DNA from 4 places in the Flintibacter sp. P01028 genome. Region 4 is predicted to be linked to each of the others. Evidence: predicted binding sites of a transcription regulator. Region 4 holds the regulator's gene; each other region holds the start of a gene.
What was found. The regulator Rex, encoded in region 4, represses fermentation and respiration genes when NADH is low (regulators of the CRP and FNR family bind a similar motif). The targets are predictions, from matches to a motif close to ATTGTTAANNNNTTAACAAT.

Region 1 (5,202 bases), on a different contig from region 4:
CGGGACAGAAACTATGACGGGGAGGCGGTCTATGAGCTGAAGGCCCGGGCAGACAACGGAGAGGACCTGTGGTTTGCGGCCTCCCTTCTCTTTGACCACAGCGGGGAGCGTCCCATCCAGGTCCAGGGCTGGCGCATGGGTACAAAGGCGGAGATAGACAGTGCCGGCGGAGGGGCCGATCCGCAGCAGCCGGACGAGGCCCTCTACACCCTGCTCCGGGACTGGTATAACGGCCAATACCCCAACGGCCGGTGGTATTTTGTTTCCGACCAGCCCAGCGCCCCCCGGGAGGGGGACGTCCGACTTGGCCCTGTCACTTATGTCGGGGAGGTCCCCACAGACAGCGGGGCAGCAGCGGTCTACGAGATCGTCATATCCCGTTATACGCTCCACCGTGCAGACGAGAATGACCCCGGCTCCTGGGACTTCTTCTCCGCCGACACCCAGTTCATCGTCCTCCGGCTGGATGGGGAGGGCATACCCACCCAGGTGCTGGGCGTCGCCCCCACGCAGCCCAGCCGCGATATCCAGGCCATCGTCTATGAGGCCCTCTATGGCCTACTCAGCGGTGATGTGACCTTCCTCCGGGACGGCTGGAACACCCCCATCGGCCCGGGGATGGATCTATCCTTCTCCTGCCTGGACGTTGGGAGCATGGAGACGGAGCAGTTGGAGGACTACGAGCCCATCTACCACGATGGGGACTACTGGTACCGGGTCTCCGCCAACTACCCCACGGGCACCTTTACCGCCCTGTGCTATCACAGCGCGGCAGACGACGCCGACTCCATCCACACCCTGGAGGCCTCCATGTCCGACCTGTACACCCCCCGGGGCATCCGGGTAGGGGCCAGCCGGGCGGAGGTGCTGGCCGCCTATCCCAAGGCCCTCACCGGCGATTACTGGGGCCAGTATCCGGAGGAGCCGGACCTGCTGGCCTATCTGCCCTGGAGCGGCCACGACCCGGAGCAGGTTTCCGACCTGTCCCAGCTGGAGTTTTCCCAGGGGCTGGGCCCGGCGATCCTGTTTTTCTTTGACGGGGACACCGTGGAGCGCATCGTCCTTACCAATATGTTCAACTGACCGCAGGGCAACAAACGGCAGCTTTCCGGCAAGATATGCAGGTCAAAACTGAAAAAGCTGCATTTTTTCAGGGCTTTGCCCAATTACACGGAAAAAATATTGTTTAAAATATTCCCCCCCTTTCCTCTTGCGTTTGCACAAAAAAACAGGTATACTGAGGTCCATAAGAGCGGGGCCGGGTTTCCCCGGCCGACCCCCGCCAGCGGATCTGGCACCATTTCACTTATTTTAATTAGGAGGAACACAGTATGAAAGTCGCATTGTTCGGCGCCGGCACTATGGGCCGGGGCATCGCCCAGGTCTTTGCCGCCAAGGGCCACACCGTCCTGATGTACGCCAGCAGCCCCGCCTCCGCCCAGCGCCACAAGGATACCTTGGGCAAGTCCCTGGCCAAGCGGGTCGAAAAGGGCAAGATGGCTCAGGAGGCTATGGATGCCCTGATGGCCAACGTTCTGATCCCCCAGACCCATGAGGAGGCCGCCGATGCCGATCTGGTCATTGAGTGCGTCAAGGAGGAGATGGCCACCAAGAAGGAGCTTCTGAACGAGCTGGACGGCTTCTGCAAGCCCGAAACTGTCTTTGCCTCCAACACCTCCTCTCTGTCCATCACCGAGATGGGCAACGGCCTGAAGCACCCCGTCATCGGAATGCACTTCTTCAACCCCGTGCCCTCCATGAAGCTGGTGGAGATCATCCGCGGAGCCAACACCACCCAGGAGACCTTTGATTTCATTTACAAGCTGTCCCAGGACATCGGCAAGGACCCCGTCGAGGTGGCCGAGGCCCCCGGCTTTGTGGTCAACAAGATCCTGATCCCCATGATCAACGAGGCCATCGGCCTGGTTGAGACCGGCGTCGCCTCTGTGGCCGACATCGACAAGGCCATGCAGTTGGGCGCCAATCATCCGATGGGCCCCCTGGCTCTGGGCGACTTCATCGGTCTGGACGTGTGTCTGGCCATTATGGACACCCTGTTTGCCGAAACCGGCGACCCCAAGTACCGCCCCGCCCTTCTGCTGAAGAAGATGGTCCGCGGCGGCCTGCTGGGCAAGAAGTCCGGCAAGGGCTTCTACGATTACAGCAAGTAAATCGCCCCATCCAGCTGCCCCCTCCCAAGCCGGAGGGGGCAGTTTTATATGTCAAAAAAAGAGCGGCACTTCGGGCCTTCTTTTCCGGAGGCACCTTCTCCGCCCCCCAATCCAGCCGGACCACGGGCCGGCCCCCCGGCGCCCTGAAAGGGCAGCGAAATCGCAGCCGGTCAACATACGCCAATCTTTTAGGCAACTTCCGCATATTTTCCCGTTTCCGACAAATCCGATATGGAAAAACTGTTAAATTTGCCAGATATGTCCCCCTTGCTTTACCCCTGAAAAACAGCTATAATCTGGGTTGTAAGTGGATTTTAGCCGTGTTTGATATGGTTCGCAACGCCAGGATCCTTTCCTGTGTTGCGCTTTTTTCCGGTTTTTATTGTTAAATTTCTAACAATATTCGTCAAACGCGGCGTCCCGACCATGTATCGTCTGCCCCCGGGGCCGGCTCTCTCCGGTCAAGAAAGGCGCGCCTCCCGGGCGTTTAAGGATGATTGCAAAGTAATTTAAACTAGGAGGACTAAAAAATGGATTTTCATCTGTCGAAAGAACAAGAGATGGTCCGCAAGATGTACCGCGAGTTCGCCGAGAACGAGGTCAAGCCCTTGGCTGAGGAAATCGACGAGGAAGAGCGCTTCCCTATGGAAACCGTAGAGAAGATGGGCAAGCTGGGCATGCTGGGCATCTACTTCCCCAAGGAGTACGGCGGAGCCGGCGGCGATGTGCTGTCCTACGCCATGTGCGTTGAGGAGCTGGCCAAGGTGTGCGGCACCACTGCCGTCATCGTGTCCGCCCATACCTCTCTGTGCTGCGCCCCCATCTTTGAGCACGGCACTGAGGAGCAGAAGATGAAGTACCTGCCTGACCTGCTCTCCGGCAAGAAGATCGGCGCCTTCGGTCTGACCGAGCCCAACGCCGGTACCGACGCCTCCGGCCAGCAGACCACCGCCGTAAAGAATGAGAACGGCGACTATGTGCTCAACGGCTCCAAGTGCTTCATCACCAACGGCACCGTAGCCGAAACTCTGGTGGTCTTCGCTATGACCGACAAGACTCTGGGCAACCACGGCATCTCCGCCTTCATCGTGGAGAAGAACTTCCCCGGCTTCTCTGTGGGCAAGCACGAGAAGAAGATGGGTATCCGCGGCTCCTCCACCTGCGACCTGATCTTTGAGGACTGCGTCGTGCCCAAGGAGAACCTGCTGGGCAAGGAGGGCCAGGGCTTCAAGATCGCCATGCAGACCCTGGACGGCGGCCGTATCGGCATCGCCGCGCAGGCTCTGGGCCTGGGCGAGGGCGCTGTGAACGAGGCTGTCAAGTACACCCAGGAGCGCGTGCAGTTCAAGAAGCGTCTGTCCCAGTTCCAGAACACCCAGTTCCAGCTGGCCGATATGCACACCCGGATGCAGGCCGCTCAGTACCTGGTGTACGCCGCCGCCGTGAAGAAGCAGAACCACGAGCCCTACGGCATGGATTCCGCTATGGCCAAGCTGTTCGCCGCTGAGGCCGCTTCCGACGTGACCCGCCGCGCCGTCCAGCTGTTCGGCGGCTACGGCTACACCCGTGAGTACCCCGTGGAGCGCATGATGCGCGACGCCAAGATCACCGAGATCTACGAGGGTACTTCCGAGGTCCAGCGCATGGTCATCTCCCGTGCTCTGGGTGTGAAATAAGTTAGGAGGCAGATCGAAATGAAAATCATTGTTTGTGTCAAGCAGGTCCCCGATACCTCCGGTAAGGTGGCCGTCAATCCCGATGGTACTCTGAACCGCGCCTCCATGGCCGCTATCACCAACCCCGACGACCTGAACGCCGTCGAGGCCGCTCTGACTTTGAAGGAGCAGACCGGCGCCGAGGTCGTGATCGTCTCTATGGGTCCTCCTCCCGCCGAGTCCATGCTGCGTGAGGTCATGGCCCGCGGCGCTGACCGCGCCGTTCTGGTGTCCGCCCGTGAGTTCGGCGGCTCCGATACCTACGCCACCTCCCAGATCCTGGCCGCCGCCATCAACAAGATTGGCGTCGAGGACGAGGATATCGTGCTGTGCGGCCGTCAGGCCATCGACGGCGATACCGCCCAGGTCGGCCCCCAGATCGCTGAGAAGCTGCACCTGCCCCAGGTTTCCTACGCCGCCGAGATCACCAAGGAAGGCGACACCATCACCGTCAAGCGGATGCTGGAGGACGGCTATATGACCATCAAGGTCAAGACCCCCTGCCTGATCACCTGCATCAAGGAGCTGAACGCTCCCCGTTACATGAGCGTGGGCGGCATCTACGAGTGCTACTCCAAGCCCTATGAGATCTTTGACTACAACACCCTGAAGGACGATCCCCTCATCGATCCTACCACCATCGGTCTGAAGGGCTCCCCCACCAACATCTTCAAGTCCTTCACTCCCCCTCAGAAGGGCGTGGGCATGATGCTGGAGGGCGCCGACAAGGCCACCTGCGACAAGCTGGCCGGCATTCTGGCCGCCAAGCACCTGATCTGATAGAAGGGAGATTAAGAATATGTCTAACTACAACAGTGCTGCCATCGAAGAATTCAAGGGCGGCGTTTGGGTATTCTGCGAGCAGCGTCAGGGCAAGATGATGCCCACCTCCTTCGAGCTGATCTCCGAGGGCCGCAAGCTGGCCGACGAGCTGGGCGAGAAGCTGTACGGCCTTCTGCTGGGCCACGAGATCGAGGGTATCGCCAAGGAGCTGGGCGGCTACGGCGCTGACGGCGTGTATGTCTGCGACCACCCCCTGCTGGCCAACTACACCACTGACGGCTACACCAAGGTCATCTGCGACGTGATCCAGGAGTACAAGCCTGAGGTCATGCTGATCGGCGCCACCAACATCGGCCGCGATCTGGGTCCCCGCTGCGCCGCCCGTCTGCACACCGGTCTGTGCGCCGACTGTACTCACCTGGACATCGACGTGCCCAAGTACAAGGACTTCCTGCGCTCCGCCTCCACTCTGGCTCCTGCCATGATCGACTCCATCCCCGAGGATGACCGCAACCTGAAGATGACCCGTCCCG
Region 2 (5,202 bases), on a different contig from region 4:
GTGCCCCGGACTGCGCCACTATGTCGATCAGTCCCTCCAGGGCGGCGCCGTTGGCTAAAAAGTCGTCAACGATGAGCACCTTGTCCTGGGGGCCTAGAAACTTTTTGGACACGATGACCTGATAGATCCGGCCGTGAGTAAAAGACTCCACCTGGGTGGCAAAGACCTCGCCGTCAATATTTTTGGTCTGGGTCTTTTTGGCAAAAATCACCGGACAGTGAAAAAACTGCGCCGTGATACAAGCGATCCCGATGCCGGAGGCCTCGATGGTCAAAATCTTGTTCACGCCGCAGTTGGCGAACCGGCGCTGGAATTCTTTGCCGATCTCCTCAAAAAGGGCAATATCCATCTGATGGTTCAGAAAACTGTCCACCTTCAGCACATCGTTCCCCTTCACGATCCCGTCCTGACGGATCCGCTGCTTGAGAAGCTCCATTTCCAGTCCCCGTCCTTTCCTCGAAAATGACAGTGGCCCGAAAATACGGGCCACGCTACTTCTTGATATACATTCATTCTACAAAAAATTTTCGTCCCCTGCAATCCCTTTTTTAAATTTTTTCTCTTGCGCCTTCCACAATTTTTTCTCTGTTTCTCCCCAGCTTTCGTCCTTTTTCACCAACCACGCCTTCTTTTGCCCCGACCGTCCCGTTCCACAGGAGAAAACGGGGCAATACGGTACCGCTTGAAATACAGGCTGACAAAGTTCCAGCCGACGTAACCAAGTGCAGCATCTTTTTTCAGTCGGTAATCCTGCACAATTTTTTTTAAAATCTTCTTGATATTTAATGCAACCTGAACTATAATAAAACTATACACAGCCCCTTTCACCCCAGTCTATTTTATTTAAAGTATAGGAGGAAACGTCCATGGGTTATCCGAAAACTGGAAATGAGGTTTATGTCAGCTTTTCCCTGTCAAATACAATGTTCTCCGGCATTGGCAAAGGGACCATTACCAGAGAACTGGTATCGGTAGATTATCTAAAGGACCTATTCCAAAAATACGGGGTCATCGTATCGGCCAAGCCGGAACAGCGCCGGCTGCTGGAACTGGTGAACGAGGCCTACGGCCTGGGTCTGGAGATTCCTGACACCCTGAAGCTGGCCCGCCTGTCTGAAAAGAACCGCCGTCTGGTCCTCATTTCCGTCCAGGGCCTGAAGCGAGTCAACGGCTCCCTCCTCCCCTCTTATAGCGAGGAGGAATTCCAGGAGGCCACTTTTGAGTTTGTCAAATACTATGTCCAAAGCCGGCACTACGACGATCTGGTGGCGGAGAACAACAAGCTGAAAAGCGACTTGGAATCTGAGATCGCCTGGCGTACCAGAACGACCGCTGACGAGTAAAACAAAAAAGAGCCGCCTGCTGGTTTCCCGGCAGACGGCTCTCCTTTTAGGAACGGTCCACGCGGTACATATGGGAAATCAGGTCCAGCACTTTATTGGAGTACCCCCACTCGTTATCATACCAAGCGATCAGCTTAACAAAGCGGTCATCCAGCATGATACCCGCGGTTTCGTCCAAAATGGAGGTGTGGGGATTGCCAATGATATCGGAGGACACGATCTGATCTCTGGTATAGGATAGGATTCCCTTCATGGGGCCCTGGGCGGCCACATGGACAGCATGGCATATATCCTCATAGGTGGTGGGTGTCACCAGGCGGGCGGTCAGGTCCACCACGGATACATCATTGGTCGGGACACGGAAGGACATCCCGGTCATTTTGCCCTTCAGCTCCGGAATGACCAGGCCCACCGCCTTGGCCGCCCCGGTCGTGGAGGGAATGATGTTGCCAATGACAGAGCGGCCTGTCCTCCAATCACGCCCCGCTCTGGCGTCTACCGCCTTCTGCTTGGCTGTAGAGGCATGGATGGTAGACATAAGGGCCTGCTCTATCCCAAAATTGTCCTGGATGACCTTAGTCAGAGGCGCCAGACAATTTGTCGTGCAGGAGGCGTTGGATACTACATCCATATCCGCGCTATAATTCCAGTGGTTGACACCCATGACAAAGGTGGGCGTCATTTCATCTTTGGCCGGAGCGGTAATGACCACTTTTTTTGCCCCGCCCTGAAAATGGAGGGAGGCCAGCTCTTGGGAGTTAAAGGCCCCGGTGGATTCTACGATGTACTGTGCGCCGCACTCGCTCCATGGGATCTGCCCCGCGTCGCTCTGACTGAATACCCGGATCCTGTGTCCGTTTACGATCAGGTCGCGGCCATCATGCTCCACCGTCCCCTGAAAGGTATGAAACACTGAATCATACTTCACCATGTACTCCATGTAGTCCAGGTCAGCCTTACGCAAATTGATGCCGCGCAGGTCAAAGCCGTCCCCTCGCTCCAAGATGATTCGGAGTACAACCCTTCCAATCCGTCCGAATCCATTGATCCCAACTGGAATACCCATTTTACATCATCCTCCATTTTACTTCTCAATAAATACTAAAAAATATATATTTAGTATAGCTTTCATTATATATCTCTTTTCTAATTTGTCTATATAATTAAATAAGTTTTTTCTAAATAAATATTTTTATTGCTTAATTTTATTATAGAATAATATAATTATTATTTAAATAAAAATCAAATTCTTTTCCGGCTTGTTTAAAAAGTAAGAGGGAGCCTCTCCCAAAGGAGGGGCTCCCTCTTATTGTTCCATTGACGCGCCAGCTTTGTGGATCGGGCGGCCCTCACCGCCTCTCCAGGCACAACGCGGAGAAAATCAGCGGACCGCGCCCTGCGTCTTGGCGGTCTTACGGTCCTCCATCTTGGACACGATGACCGCACAAGCGGCATCGCCAGTGATGTTCACTGTAGTACGGCCCATATCGAAGATCCGGTCGATCCCGGCCACCAGAGCGATACCTTCGATGGGGATATTGACGCTTTGAAGAACCATGGCCAGCATGACCATGCCCGCCCCTGGTACGCCGGCGGTACCGATAGAGGCGAGGGTAGCGGTGAGCACTATGGTGACCATTTGTCCCAGGCTCAAATCAATGCCGAAGGCCGTGGCGATAAAGATGGCACAGACACCCTGGTAGATGGCAGTACCGTCCATATTGATGGTGGCCCCCAGGGGCAGGACAAAGGAGGCCACCTCACGCCGGGCACCCAGCCGCTCGGAACACTCCAGCGTAAAGGGCAGCGTCCCTACTGAAGACGCGGAGGAAAAGGCCATCATCATAGCCGGGGCCATGTAAGCAAAGAATTTGAGAGGGGACACTCCCCCCAAGGTACCCACGGTTAGGGAATAGACCAGGACGGCATGAAGGATGTACCCCACATAGGCCACTAGCAGCACCGCCACTAGGGATGCTAGGATCTCCGGGCCGTTTTCCACGATGACCGGACAGATCAGGCAGGCTACACCAATGGGAGACAACTTGATAATCAGGTCCATAATCTTCATGGACACCTCATTGAAACTGTCCACAATCTGGGCGGCCACCAGCCCCTTCTCTCCGGCCAGCAGGATACCGAAGCCCAGCAGCAAAGAAATGACGATAACCTGGAGCATAGAGGCGTTGGCCAACGGCGTGATTGGGTTGGCGGGGAAAATATCCACAATGACCGACATAATGCTTTTTCCCGCTGGGGGTTCATAGCTCAGGCCGCTGGTTTCCAAGGTCGTAAAGAGGCCGGCCCCCTTCGCCACGCTGGCCAGCGTTAGGGCCAGCACCACCGCAAAGGCTGTGGTACACATATAATATACCACTGTCTTGCCACCTACCGAACCCACGCGGCTGATGTCCTGCATCGAGATGACTCCGGCAGCGATGGAAAACAGGACGATAGGCACTACAATAAATTTCAGCAGGTTCAAAAAGATGTCGCCCCAGGGCTTGATATAGCCAATGGCGATCTGCCCTCCGTCAGGGACCGCCATCAGTATCAGGCCCGCGGCAATACCAGCCACTAAGCCGACAAAGATCCAAAAGGCAAGAGGCAGTTTTTTTGTTTTCATAATTCTCCTTCTCCTTCCCTATCTTCCCTTATACTTTCGCAAGGATTTTCCAGAAATAAAACGGCCGTAATCATACATACAACGGCATTGGACCCGGCCCTCTCCCTCTCTCCTTCCTCTTATTTCCCTTATCCCCGCTTTTTACAGCACTTTTTCTTCTGCTTTCATTATATACACCTCGCTTTGAATTTACAAGGTATTCTCTTCCTCTCCTTTTATAATTGTGCAAGTTCCCCATATCAATCATTCATTTTTTATCTATTCAGTCAGCCTTTGACCCTCCCTCTGAAATTTTTACGGATTTTTTTCTGCCCCTCTGTGTTTTCGACCTATTATTTACCATATTTTGGTAGAATATGGGTGTGAGAACTTGACAGAAAGGCGGTACCTATCATGCGGCTGCTGCCCAAAAAAGGTATATTCGACAGCGGGCGTGTCCTATTCCTCCCTGTGGACTCAATCCTTCCCAATCCTGACCAGCCCCGCACGTTGTTTTCCCAACCCGAACTAGAGGAACTGGCTGACTCCATCCAGTCTATGGGTATTTTACAGCCACTTACTGTGCGCCGCCGGGAGGGCGGCTGGGAGCTGGTGGCTGGCGAGCGGAGGCTGCGTGCGGCCAAGCTAGCCGGTCTGCGGGAAGTGCCCTGCCTATCCATCCAGACAGACGGTCAGTCCTCCTCCCTGCTGGCCCTGGTGGAGAATCTCCAGCGGCGTGACCTGGATTTTTGGGAGGAGGCTCTCGCCCTGCGTAAACTCATTGACACCTATCACATCTCCCAGGATGAAGCCGCCCGGCGTTTGGGTAAGAGCCAGTCCGCTGTGGCCAATAAGCTCCGGCTGCTGAAGCTGGACCCGGCGGTCCTCACAATCCTGCGGGAAGGTGGATGCACCGAGCGTCACGCTCGCGCCCTGCTCCGTCTGGAGGACCCGGCCCAGCAGCGGGAAGCGGCGCAGCAGGTGACCGAGCGTTCCCTGACCGTGGCCCAGACAGAGAGTATGGTGGAGGCCATGCTCTCCTCTCCCTCCTCCGGCCCTAAAAAGAAACCCACGTTTATTGTCAAGGATGTCCGGCTGTTTTTAAATACCATCAGCCGTAGTCTGGATCTGATGCGCTCTGCCGGCGTCAACGCCTGTTGCCGCAGAGAGGACACCGACGAGGAGATTTTACTTACCATTCATATTCCCCGAAGGGCCACATGACGCCCTCCCCCCTTTTTGCCCCGTGGGCTT
Region 3 (5,202 bases), on a different contig from region 4:
GGTGGTCCATGATACCAACCTCTATGACTATCCGGCCTATAATGGGGCCTATGACCGGTCCAAGGCGGCGGTGGAGCAGTGGCTGAAGCAGTATCCCACCATCAAAGTGGTGCTGGATGTCCACCGGGACGCCCTGGTGGGAAACGAGGGGGAGATCTATAAGCTGGTTTCAGAGGAGGCCGGGGAGAAGGTGGCCCAGGTCATGCTGGTGGTGGGCACCGACGGCTCTGGCGCCGCCCACCCCCGCTGGAGGGACAATTTGGCCTTTGGAATCAAGCTGCAAAAAAACCTGGTCACAGGGTACTCCAGCCTGGCCCGGCCCATCGTCCTGCGCAACAGCCGGTATAACCAGCAGCTCTCGCCCGGCTACCTCCTGGTGGAGGTGGGAGGCCATGGAAATACTCTCACCGAGGCCCTGGCCGGTGCCCGCCTGTGGGCGGACAACGTGGCCCGCACCCTGCTGGCCATGAAGGAGGGGTAGGAAGTCCGAGAAAAGAGCGGTTGCGAAAACCACCCCCCTGGTGTAAACTGGGGAAAAGGGGTGAAACGGATGAAGCAATACGAATATAAAATAGCTGATATCAGGGCATCTATGGGGTTTGACGAGAAGAAAAAGGTGAGAGAAGCGGAGGAGCAGTGGAATGCGCTGGGCCGGGCAGGCTGGCAGTTTTGCGCACAGGTGAATGGGGGACTGGTGTTCATGCGGGAGATTCAGGATGAATCATGAACAGTATATGCGCCGGGCTCTGGAGCTGGCGATGGAGGCCCAGGCAGAGGGGGATGTGCCCGTAGGCTGTGTTATTGTTCGGAACGGAGAAATCGTTGGCGAGGGGCGCAACCGGCGGGAGGAACGGGGAGACGCCACCGCCCACGCGGAGCTGGAGGCCATACGGGACGCATGCGCCAGGACCGGAAGCTGGCGTCTTCACGGCTGTACCCTCTATGTAACGTTGGAGCCATGCCCCATGTGCGCCGGAGGGATCATCAACGCCCGCATTGACCGAATCTACTACGGAGCGGGAGATGAGAAGGCGGGCTGCTGCGGCTCGGTTCTCAATCTGTTCGAGGAACGCTTCAACCACCATCCCCGCATCTATCGGGGTCCCCTGCGGGAGGAGTGTGAAGCGGTCCTTCAGAAGTTTTTTGAGGCGCTGCGCTGAAAAGATTTAAAGGTTTTGTAACAACTGCGGATAACTTTTGTAATAACCCTTGGGTATACTGATACTCGCAAGGCAAGAGCATCTTTTCATTCTATCCTCCAATTTTTTTTGGAAGACCGGCGGTTTGACCGCTGGTCTTTCCCCCTTTTTGGGCAAAATTTTTGGATCCAGGAGAGATTTAAAACTTATGTAACAACTTGCGTTGGAATTGTTAATAAGTTTCTCTTATCATAAAATCTGCAAGAGACAGTTCGTTTCATTTTGATCCTCTTTTTCAACGGAAGCCCCCGGACGCCTTGGAGCAGGCGTCCGGGGGCTTTCGTCAGCGGCCCCGCAGAAAAAGAAAAGGCAGGCCTGTTCCAACTACAGGCCTGCCTTTTGATTTTTATGGGGAGGGGATACTTGTGTCAGCATTTCCCTGAACTTTCTTTTTCCGCATCAGCAGCAGGGTCATCAGCCCATGAAACAGCTTGCTTACAGGCAGCAGCAGGGAAATAAAGGTTACCTCCCCAAAATAGAAAAACCGCCACCACAGAAACCCCGCGGCCGCGAAGAAGCATACCGCATTACAGACAACGGAATTTTCCGCTGGCCGTATGGAGCACAGCGCCGTCCGGCCCAGGACCAGCAGCAATACAAGGATAAAGGCGGCAATGCCGGTCCCAAGGTCAAGGAGTAGGTATACAAGCTGATAGGTGCTCTGTGCCTTTTCCTGAAAGCCGGAGCAAGCCACATGACTCAGGAAAATAACAAGAAAAATGCCGCAGTAATAGAGAAGCTGTTTCTATATCTTGTTCATCTGTTTCCTCCCTCGATCATTGGATGGACCCTTTGACCGATTTGTTTCACTCTGCCTTTGAGTACCTTATTTTTCCCCTTGTTTCAATCTATCACCAGAATTTTCGTAAAAAAGACGAAAAGGCCCAAGGACCTCGGAAATTCCCGCTTTCTTGGGGGGAGACTCACAGGACAAAAGGAGCGGAGCCCTGGGGATGTCCCGGAGCTCCGCTCGATACTATATTGTGATCCTTCCAAAATCACAGGCCGCTTTTCCAAAGGGGAGAAGAGAAAATCAGCACTTCTCAAAGATGGTGGCAACGCCCTGGCCGCCGCCGATGCACAGGGTGGCAAGGCCCTTCTTGGCGTCGTCGCGCTTCTGCATCTCATGGAGCAGAGTGACAATAATGCGCGCGCCGGAGGCTCCCACGGGGTGACCCAGAGCGATAGCGCCGCCGTTGACGTTGACCTTGCTCATGTCGAAGCCCAGCTCGCGGGCCACGGCGATGGACTGGGCGGCAAAGGCCTCGTTGGCCTCCACCAAATCCATGTCCTCGATTTTCAGGCCGGCCTTGGCCATGGCCTGACGGGAGGCGGGCACGGGGCCCACGCCCATGATCTTGGGATCCACGCCGCCCTGGCCCCAGGAGACCAGCTTGGCCATGGGCTTCAGGCCGTACTTCTCCACGGCCTCGCCGGAGGCCAGGATGATAGCGGCGGCGCCGTCGTTGATGCCGGAGGCGTTGGCGGCGGTGACGCGCTGCTGGCCCTTGTCAGCGGACTCCTTGATGCCGGTGGGCTCGAAGGTGTGCTCCACGGCGGGGGCGGGGGATTCAGGCCCCACAGGGAAGGCGCCCTTCAGCTTGGAGATACCCTCGGCGGTGACGCCGGCGCGGGGGAACTCGTCCACTTTAAACTCCACCATCTGCTTCTTCTGCTTGACCATCACGGGGACGATCTCGTCGTCAAAGCGGCCGGAGTTGATGGCGGCCTCAGCCTTGTTCTGGGAGGAGGCGGCAAACTCGTCCAGTTCCTGGCGAGTGATGCCCCACACGTCGCAGATGTTCTCGGCGGTGGTACCCATGTGGTAGTTATTAAAGGCATCCCACAGGCCATCCTTGATCATGGTGTCTACCACCTTCTTGTCACCCATGCGGGCGCCCCAGCGCTCGGCAGGCAGGGCGTAGGGGGCGGCGGACATATTCTCGGTGCCGCCGGCCACAATGATGTCGGCGTCGCCGGCCATGATGGTACGGGCGGCCTCGATGACGGACTTCATACCGGAGCCGCACACCATGCCCACGGTGTAGGCGGGGACGGAGGTGGGCACACCGGCCTTGATGGCAGCCTGACGGGCCACATTCTGGCCCAGGCCAGCGGTGAGGATGCAGCCAAACATGACTTCGTCCACCTGCTCAGGCTTGACGCCGGCGCGGGACAGGGCCTCCTTGATGACGGTAGCGCCCAGATCAGCGGCGGGGATATCCTTCAGGGAGCCGCCGAAGGAGCCGATGGCGGTGCGGCAGCAGTTGACAACGTAGATGTCTTTCATAGCTTCTGTTACCTCCAAAATTTATTTGGCGTCCAGAGGGACGCCCACGATTTCCGCTCTTGTTCTGATTATATCGGAGGAAAGGGGAAAAAGCAATCAATTTTTCTGTCCAAGGGTGCCTCTTTCCTGCCTGTGATTGACAAAATCGCAAAAATTATATCAGCGGAAGGGCAAAAATTATGTAATATAGTGAATTTTTTAACAAAATCCCCCGGCTCTATTTTAAGCCGGGGGAGGGAAGAAGGCTTCAGTCCGCAAGGACGGCCTCCTGGTAGGGGGCCGCCACAGAGGTATCTCCGGTAGAAACGCTTCCGACAGCCGTTTCCTCATCGTGGAGGACCAGCTCATACTGGGAGCCCAGGCCGCTGAACGTCCGAAGCCATTCCAGTGTTCGGCTGGCGTTGGGCGTCAGGGTGATGCTGAGGGAGGAGGAATAAGTCTGGCCGACGGGACTGCTCTCTGCGGCGGGGGCATACTGGCCGCCGCGGCCGAACTGCTCCTCAAGGGGCAGCTCCCATTGGAAACGCAGGTCGGTGCGGTAGGTGTTTCGCAACCGCTCCTCGTCGCTGAAGAGATAGCGTACGCCGATGCTGCCATCAGCAAAGTCAGCCTTGACCGCTTCCCACAGGCCCTCCAGGTCCTCCCCGGCGGCGCCGTCCAGATACAGGGTGCTCCGATCTTCCCCCTCCGGGGACAGGGAATTGGGCAGCATCCGGACATCGGTGAGATAGGCCTCCACCAGCCGGCCCTGTTCCTCGAAAGAGGCAAAATTATACACCATGGAGATCAGGCCGCGGTTCTGGATCAACTGGTCGGCCAGCTGAGTGACAGAGCCCTCCTTGTCCAACTCATCCAGGAAGATGGGGACGCTGGAATATTCACGGGACAGGGTGGACCCATCCTTCAGCGTATAGGTCACATAGAAAAAGATGTAGTCATCACCGTATATGCTGTAATTGTCAGCTCCATTCCGGTCCCTCTCATTGATGATGGCCTGGTGGAGGTCCAAGACCTGCTGGATCTGGCCGGGCTCGGTGATCTGGGACAGATGGAAGCCGCTGATATCCATGGGGTATCCCATGTCTGCCGATAGATTGATGGAAGCGACTTGGCCGGCATCGGGAATCCGGCTCTCCACGCCAAAGAGATCATAGACACAGGCGGCGCATAACAGAGCCATGGCGGCCGCCACCGCCGCGCAGCCTTTCCAGGCGTTTAGCACCCGGAAGGATTTTTTTAGCAGCATCTCAGCGGTAAAATAGCCCGCTACGGTCCAAAACAGCACACAGGCGGTGAGGAATACGGCGTCTGCCTGCCAGCCCAAAAAAGTGCTGGTAAAGGTGCCAAAGCACAGTCCGGCGCAGAAGGAGACCCCATATTTAAAAATAGGCCGGACCAGGGGGATGGACACTACATCCCCGGCGGATTCCACATGACGGTGGCGGTAGACCAGCAGGGCTAAAAGGGCAAAAACCAGTCCGGCCACGGCGTAGATGGCCACGGTGGAGGGGGAGGCGAGACCCCACTCCCTAGTCACAGCGACCCCGCTCTCCCCCGTCTGGACCACATTCCAGTTACAGGCCTGGGACAGCAGATAGACGGGGGTACACCACTCTACCAGTCTGCCCCCCACCCAGCCCCGGCCGGGGAAGCCGTAGAAAAAGCGGTTCATCAGCTCCGCCAGCAGGGTGGAGATCACCATGACCAGAAAAT
Region 4 (5,202 bases):
GCGGGCCCTCTCAGGTCCGCGCCTCCCAATCAATCTGGATCGCCTGGTCAGCAGCCACAGCCGCAGCCGTTGTTATTGTTACAGCCACAGCCATTGTTGCAGCCACAGCTATTGCCCCAGCCGCCGCAGCAGAACAGGATGATGATCAGAATGATGATCCACAGGCAGCCTCCGCCGCCCCAACCGTTATTGCAGCACCCCATTTGAAGTACCTCCTGATATGAAGTTCTGAGAGGGGCTGTTTGCCGCTCTCAATCTCATCATATGCGGAGGGGGCGGATGGGTTCTGCCTATGTCAGATAATTTTTTCCGCGAAGGCACGCAGCATCGTGGCCACTTCAGCCCGGTTAGCGCTCTTTTGTGGACTGAGCGTCAGGCTGTCGGCAGAAGAACTGCTGATGATTCCCTCCGCCACAGCCCAGGACAGGGCATTATGAGCCCAGTCGCTGGCCTGCCCCAGGTCCTGATACCCGGACAGGTCGGCCCCCTCAGCCGCTTCCAGCCCAAGGTAACTCGTGGTGAAGCTGTACAGCAGCGCCGCCACCTGCTGGCGGGTCACTTGCTGCTCCGGGCTGAAGGTGTCTGCTCCTGTTCCAGCTGTAATTCCCTGCTCCGCGCCCCACTTCACATAAGGGGCATACCAGGCACTCTCCGGCACGTCGGCAAAGGTGACACTGGCGCGCTCCAGCTCCTCTTTCGGCGCTCCAGCCATCTGGTAGAGCACCGTCATCAGCATAGCTCGGTTCATAGCTGAACTCGGTCCAAAGTGGTGCTCGTCCATCCCCGAAAACAGTGTGTTTCGGTACACATAATCTACGGGAGCGTAGTACCAATCCGTCTGGCATACATCATAGAAGGGCGTCGGATCCTCTCTGCCGTCTTCCAGGGCATAGACGCCCTGGAGCCCCAACTGGGCCGCCCCGGACAGGACCGTTACACTGGCCACAGTATTCTCTCCCACCAGGTAGCGGTGTCCGGAGGTCAGGCGGGCCCCGGAGGCCAGCTCTATTCCGTCTGTCACATCTATGAAAGCCCCGTCGTGAGAAACGGAGGCGGCTCCGTTCATCAACATGACTCCAGCCCCAGTGGTCAGTGTCATCTCATCGCCATCCGACCAATCTCTGGCCTGGAGCGTGGCGCTGTATGCGCCGCTCTCTTCGCCGGCCAGTTGCGCCAGATAGCCCTGATGCAGGTTATCGAGGCCTTTTTTGCTCTCCTCGTAAGTGCCCTGTAAGGCTTTTTCCGCAGCTTCGTTTCCAGTAGACACAGCCTTGGGCACAAAAGTCCCGGTCAGATAGCTGAGGCTGATCAGGCTGTCGCCCCCCGAAAGGGCATAAGCGCCGCAGGCCAGCATACCCAGCAGCATCACACCGCACAGCAGGCCGATCACAGGCCTTCTCATTGTGGCTCCCCCTTCTTCTCTTCCTCCCGATCCTCCCGCTGGGTAATCATGTAGCTCAGAGCCAAAAGGCTGTCAGAAAAATGGACCGATTCCACCACCACATCATCCCGAACACAGGATATCTCATAGTTTGTAAAATTCCAGATGCCGCGAACTCCGGCGGCCACCAGCCGGTCCCCCATCTCCTGGGCAGCGGCGATGGGCACTGTCAGCAGGCCTACGCTCACTTGGTTTTCCCCCAAAAAGGCCTCCAGGGAATCCGCATGATAGACAGGCACCCCAGCGATTCTGGTCCCCACCACCCGCTCATTTACGTCAAAAGCGGCCAAAAGCTGAAAGCCGTTACTGGAAAATTTAAAATTTTCTATGATAGCCCGGCCTAGGTTGCCGGTCCCCAGCACCACAATGGTATGGCCCTGATTAATGCCCAAAATATCACCGATCTCCTCTTTCAGGCTGTCCACCTTATATCCATAGCCCTGCTGCCCAAAACCACCGAAGCAGAACAAATCTTGGCGGATTTGAGAAGCGGTCAGTCCCATAGATTTCCCTAAGGCATTGGAGGATATCCGGACAACGCCGGACTCCTGAAGCTCTGAGAGCTGTCGGTAGTATCTGGGCAGGCGGCGTATCACCGCCGTTGATACTCGGGTATTTCGTTTCATAGCTTTCGCCTCATCTGCACAACCTCCCCTATACAGCGGAGGCCACTGGATATGATGTTTTTATATAGTTTACCTGATTGCCCCCCCTTGTGTCAAATCCTTTTACGACTCAAAAGGCCCAGGGACGATTCGTCGTCCCTGGGCCTTTTATTGGCAGAAAGCCTGCCAGATTCAGTTCCAAAAATCAGTTTTTTCCTTCAGGCCGATGCTGGAGGCTTTGAATACAGGGTTCTTGCCCGCCCTGCGCTGTTCCATGTAGTCCTGAAGGGCCCGCATAGCTGTACGGCCCAAAATGACAATGACCGGCAGGTTGATGATGGCCATAATGCCCATCAGCACATCGGCCAGGTCCCAGACCAAGCCAAAGGACAACTGGGCCCCTACAAAGACCAGCCCGCAAGCGATAAGCCGGAACACAGTCATCGGCACGCTTCCCAGCTTGCGGTTAGCGATGTAGTTCAAACAGCCCTCACAGTAGAACAAGTTGCCCAGCAGGGTAGTGAAAGCGAAGAGCAGCAGCGCAAAGGTGATAAAGTAGGGGCCTACCGCGCCGAAGGTAGTAGCCAGAGACGCCTGGACCAGGGGCGCACCCTCCAGTCCGCCCTTGATATCGATGCCGGTACACAGGCACATCATGGCCGTGGCGGTACAGACCAGGATGGTGTCAATAAAGACGGACAGCATCTGGACCAATCCCTGCTTGACGGGGTGGGATACGTCAGCGGCCGCGGCGGCGTTGGGGGCGGAACCCACACCGGCCTCGTTGGAGTACAGGCCACGCTTGATTCCCTGCATGATGGCCGAGGAACCAAAGCCCACGGCACCGCCGAACATGGCTCCGAAATCAAATGCCTCGCTGAAAATGCGGCCCAGGACACTGGGAATCATATTCAGATTCATCACCATGACCACCAGGGCCATCAGGATATACAACACACCCATGACAGGGACCAAAACGCCGGTAACCTTGACGATCCGCTTGCCGCCGCCCAGTACACAGATGGCCACCAGGATGGCCAGGATCACGCCGCCCACCACGGCCACAACGCTGTACTCTTTGCCGCCCAGGGTAAAGGTGCCGGCACTGGCGTAGAAGTCATAGCTGGTAAAGCTGCTAATCAGGTTGTAGGAGGCCAGCATATTGAAACCACCGGCATAGGTGGCGATGAGGGCGATGGCGAAGACAACGCCCAGCACCCGGCTCTTAAGAGCCGCCTGAATGTAGTAGGACGGACCACCATAGCTGCCGCCCTCCGGGTCCTTTTTCTTATAGATCTGGGCCAGCGTGCTCTCTACAAAGGCAGTCGCGCCTCCCACAATGGCAATCAGCCACATCCAGAACACGGCGCCATAGCCTCCGATGGCGATGGCATTGGCCACACCTACAATATTTCCGGTACCCACGCGGCTGGCTGTGGATACCATCAGCGCCTCAAATGCGGAAACCGAGTGCTGATCCCCCGTCTTTTCTCCTACCACGCGAATCGACTCCGGCAGCAGGCGCAGCTGGACAAACTTGCTCCGGAAGGTGAAGTACAGGCCTACGCCCAGCAGCATGACGATCAACAGGTAACTGTACATGAAACCGCTGATCTGACTGATTAAGCCCGCGAACGCATCATACATAACGACATCTCCCTTTCTCTCTTCCTGTCATAATTTGCGCGAAGCAGAACATATCCCAGGAAATCAAAGTCTTCCGCCCCTCAGATCTCCTGGGATATTTCTCGGCCTTACTATACCACATCTCTCCGACTTTTACCAGAGGTTTTTTCACAATTTATAAAAATGGTCAACGATAAGCAGCCAGCTTCTGTACAGTTTGCCCTCACATCATGCGGACGATCTCCTTCTTCAGCCGGGCGATGATCCGCTTCTCCAGCCGTGAGATATAGGACTGTGAGATGCCCAGCTGGTCCGCCACCTCCTTCTGTGTCCGCTCTGGGCGGCCGTCCAGCCCAAAGCGCATGGTAATAATCTGCCTCTCCCGGGGCTCCAGCCGGTCCATGGCCTGGCGCAGCAGCTGGCGGTCCACGTCCGCCTCGATGGGCCGCATGACCAGGTCCCCATCGGTCCCCAGAATGTCGGACAGCAGCAGCTCGTTTCCGTCCCAGTCGGTATTCAAGGGCTCGTCAAAGGACAGCTCTGTCTTCTGATTCGCTGTCTTTCTCAAGTACATCAGGATTTCATTTTCAATGCAGCGGCTGGCATAAGTTGCCAATTTGATGCTTTTCGCCGGCTGGTAGGTGCCCACCGCCTTAATGAGCCCGATGGTCCCAATGGAGATGAGGTCCTCAATATTGATGCCGGTATTCTCAAACCGGCGGGCGATATAGGCCACCAGCCGGAGATTGTGCTCAATGAGCAGGTCTCTCGCCCCCCGGTCTCCCCGCTCCAGCCGGGCGATGAGCTCCGCCTCCGCCTCTCTTTCCAAGGGGGCGGGCAGGGTGTCGCTCCCCCCTATATACATCACCTTGCCGGGCAGGGACAGCCCCAGACTAGTCAGCAGGCTTTCCAAATGGTCCCGCAGTTTCCAAATAATCTCTCTCATGCTCATGTGCACTCGTCCTTTCCATCCAGGGGCCCGATCAAAGCCCGGTACCCTCCTCCGTCTGACACAGGAGTTGGGGACAGGGCCACCAGAAGCGGCCCACGCTCCTTTCCACCCAGATTCAGGCTGTCCACCTTCAAGGCCAACAGCAGTCCTCTGTCCACCCCTACCGCACGGTAGGGCAACAGGCGAAAACGACCCTTCCACTCCCCGGTTCCAAGCCTGGCCATAGCACCGGCTGGATCCATGAGGTCGGCCGCCCGCGGCCTGCGGCACTCTGGAAACAGGCCGGACACACTGTCTCCCTCCGCCACCATCACAGGCCGTCCCGACACTGGGTCTGTCAGGGTATTCCCAGTATCCACCAGGGCGGTGAACTCCGCCGTCCGTTTCCCCAGCCGCAGTTTCGCCTGAAGGAGCTCTCCTGTCAAGGAATTATGCCTGCCAATTCGTTGAAAGACAGCTGTGAGGACCACATAGCAGACCGCAGCAGAGAGGAGCACCATCTTCAGGTCCAGGGAGGAATAAAACACTCCGCTCCCCAAACTCAGGCTCCGGCCGTCCAGCAGCCCGATGGCCACTAC

Region 1: ACEVJK_RS08765 (acyl-CoA dehydrogenase) is a predicted target of Rex. The motif match lies at 2,553-2,572, and genes of this name have one in related genera.
Region 2: gap (type I glyceraldehyde-3-phosphate dehydrogenase) is a predicted target of Rex. The motif match lies at 2,567-2,586, and genes of this name have one in related genera.
Region 3: ACEVJK_RS12530 (acetyl-CoA C-acetyltransferase) is a predicted target of Rex. The motif match lies at 3,676-3,695, and genes of this name have one in related genera.

The regions. Positions count from the first base shown of each region.
Region 1 covers NZ_JBHEVC010000004.1:10,900-16,101, forward strand. The annotation lists gene ACEVJK_RS08755 (hypothetical protein) at 1-1,083, shown strand, start outside; gene ACEVJK_RS08760 (3-hydroxyacyl-CoA dehydrogenase family protein) at 1,332-2,171, shown strand; gene ACEVJK_RS08765 (acyl-CoA dehydrogenase) at 2,702-3,847, shown strand; gene acrB (acryloyl-CoA reductase electron transfer subunit gamma) at 3,866-4,666, shown strand; gene acrA (acryloyl-CoA reductase electron transfer subunit beta) at 4,686-5,202, shown strand, end outside.
Region 2 covers NZ_JBHEVC010000007.1:145,028-150,229, reverse strand. The annotation lists gene ACEVJK_RS12470 (xanthine phosphoribosyltransferase) at 1-436, opposite strand, end outside; gene ACEVJK_RS12465 (hypothetical protein) at 867-1,343, shown strand; gene gap (type I glyceraldehyde-3-phosphate dehydrogenase) at 1,390-2,409, opposite strand; gene ACEVJK_RS12455 (dicarboxylate/amino acid:cation symporter) at 2,725-3,969, opposite strand; gene ACEVJK_RS12450 (ParB/RepB/Spo0J family partition protein) at 4,363-5,172, shown strand.
Region 3 covers NZ_JBHEVC010000007.1:160,622-165,823, forward strand. The annotation lists gene spoIIP (stage II sporulation protein P) at 1-481, shown strand, start outside; gene ACEVJK_RS12515 (hypothetical protein) at 551-727, shown strand; gene tadA (tRNA adenosine(34) deaminase TadA) at 717-1,160, shown strand; gene ACEVJK_RS12525 (hypothetical protein) at 1,621-1,839, shown strand; gene ACEVJK_RS12530 (acetyl-CoA C-acetyltransferase) at 2,233-3,489, opposite strand; gene ACEVJK_RS12535 (hypothetical protein) at 3,737-5,202, opposite strand, start outside.
Region 4 covers NZ_JBHEVC010000002.1:360,242-365,443, forward strand. The annotation lists gene ACEVJK_RS06010 (hypothetical protein) at 48-203, opposite strand; gene ACEVJK_RS06015 (S-layer homology domain-containing protein) at 296-1,402, opposite strand; gene ACEVJK_RS06020 (redox-sensing transcriptional repressor Rex) at 1,399-2,067, opposite strand; gene ACEVJK_RS06025 (sodium:alanine symporter family protein) at 2,239-3,693, opposite strand; gene sigE (RNA polymerase sporulation sigma factor SigE) at 3,896-4,624, opposite strand; gene ACEVJK_RS06035 (sigma-E processing peptidase SpoIIGA) at 4,621-5,202, opposite strand, start outside.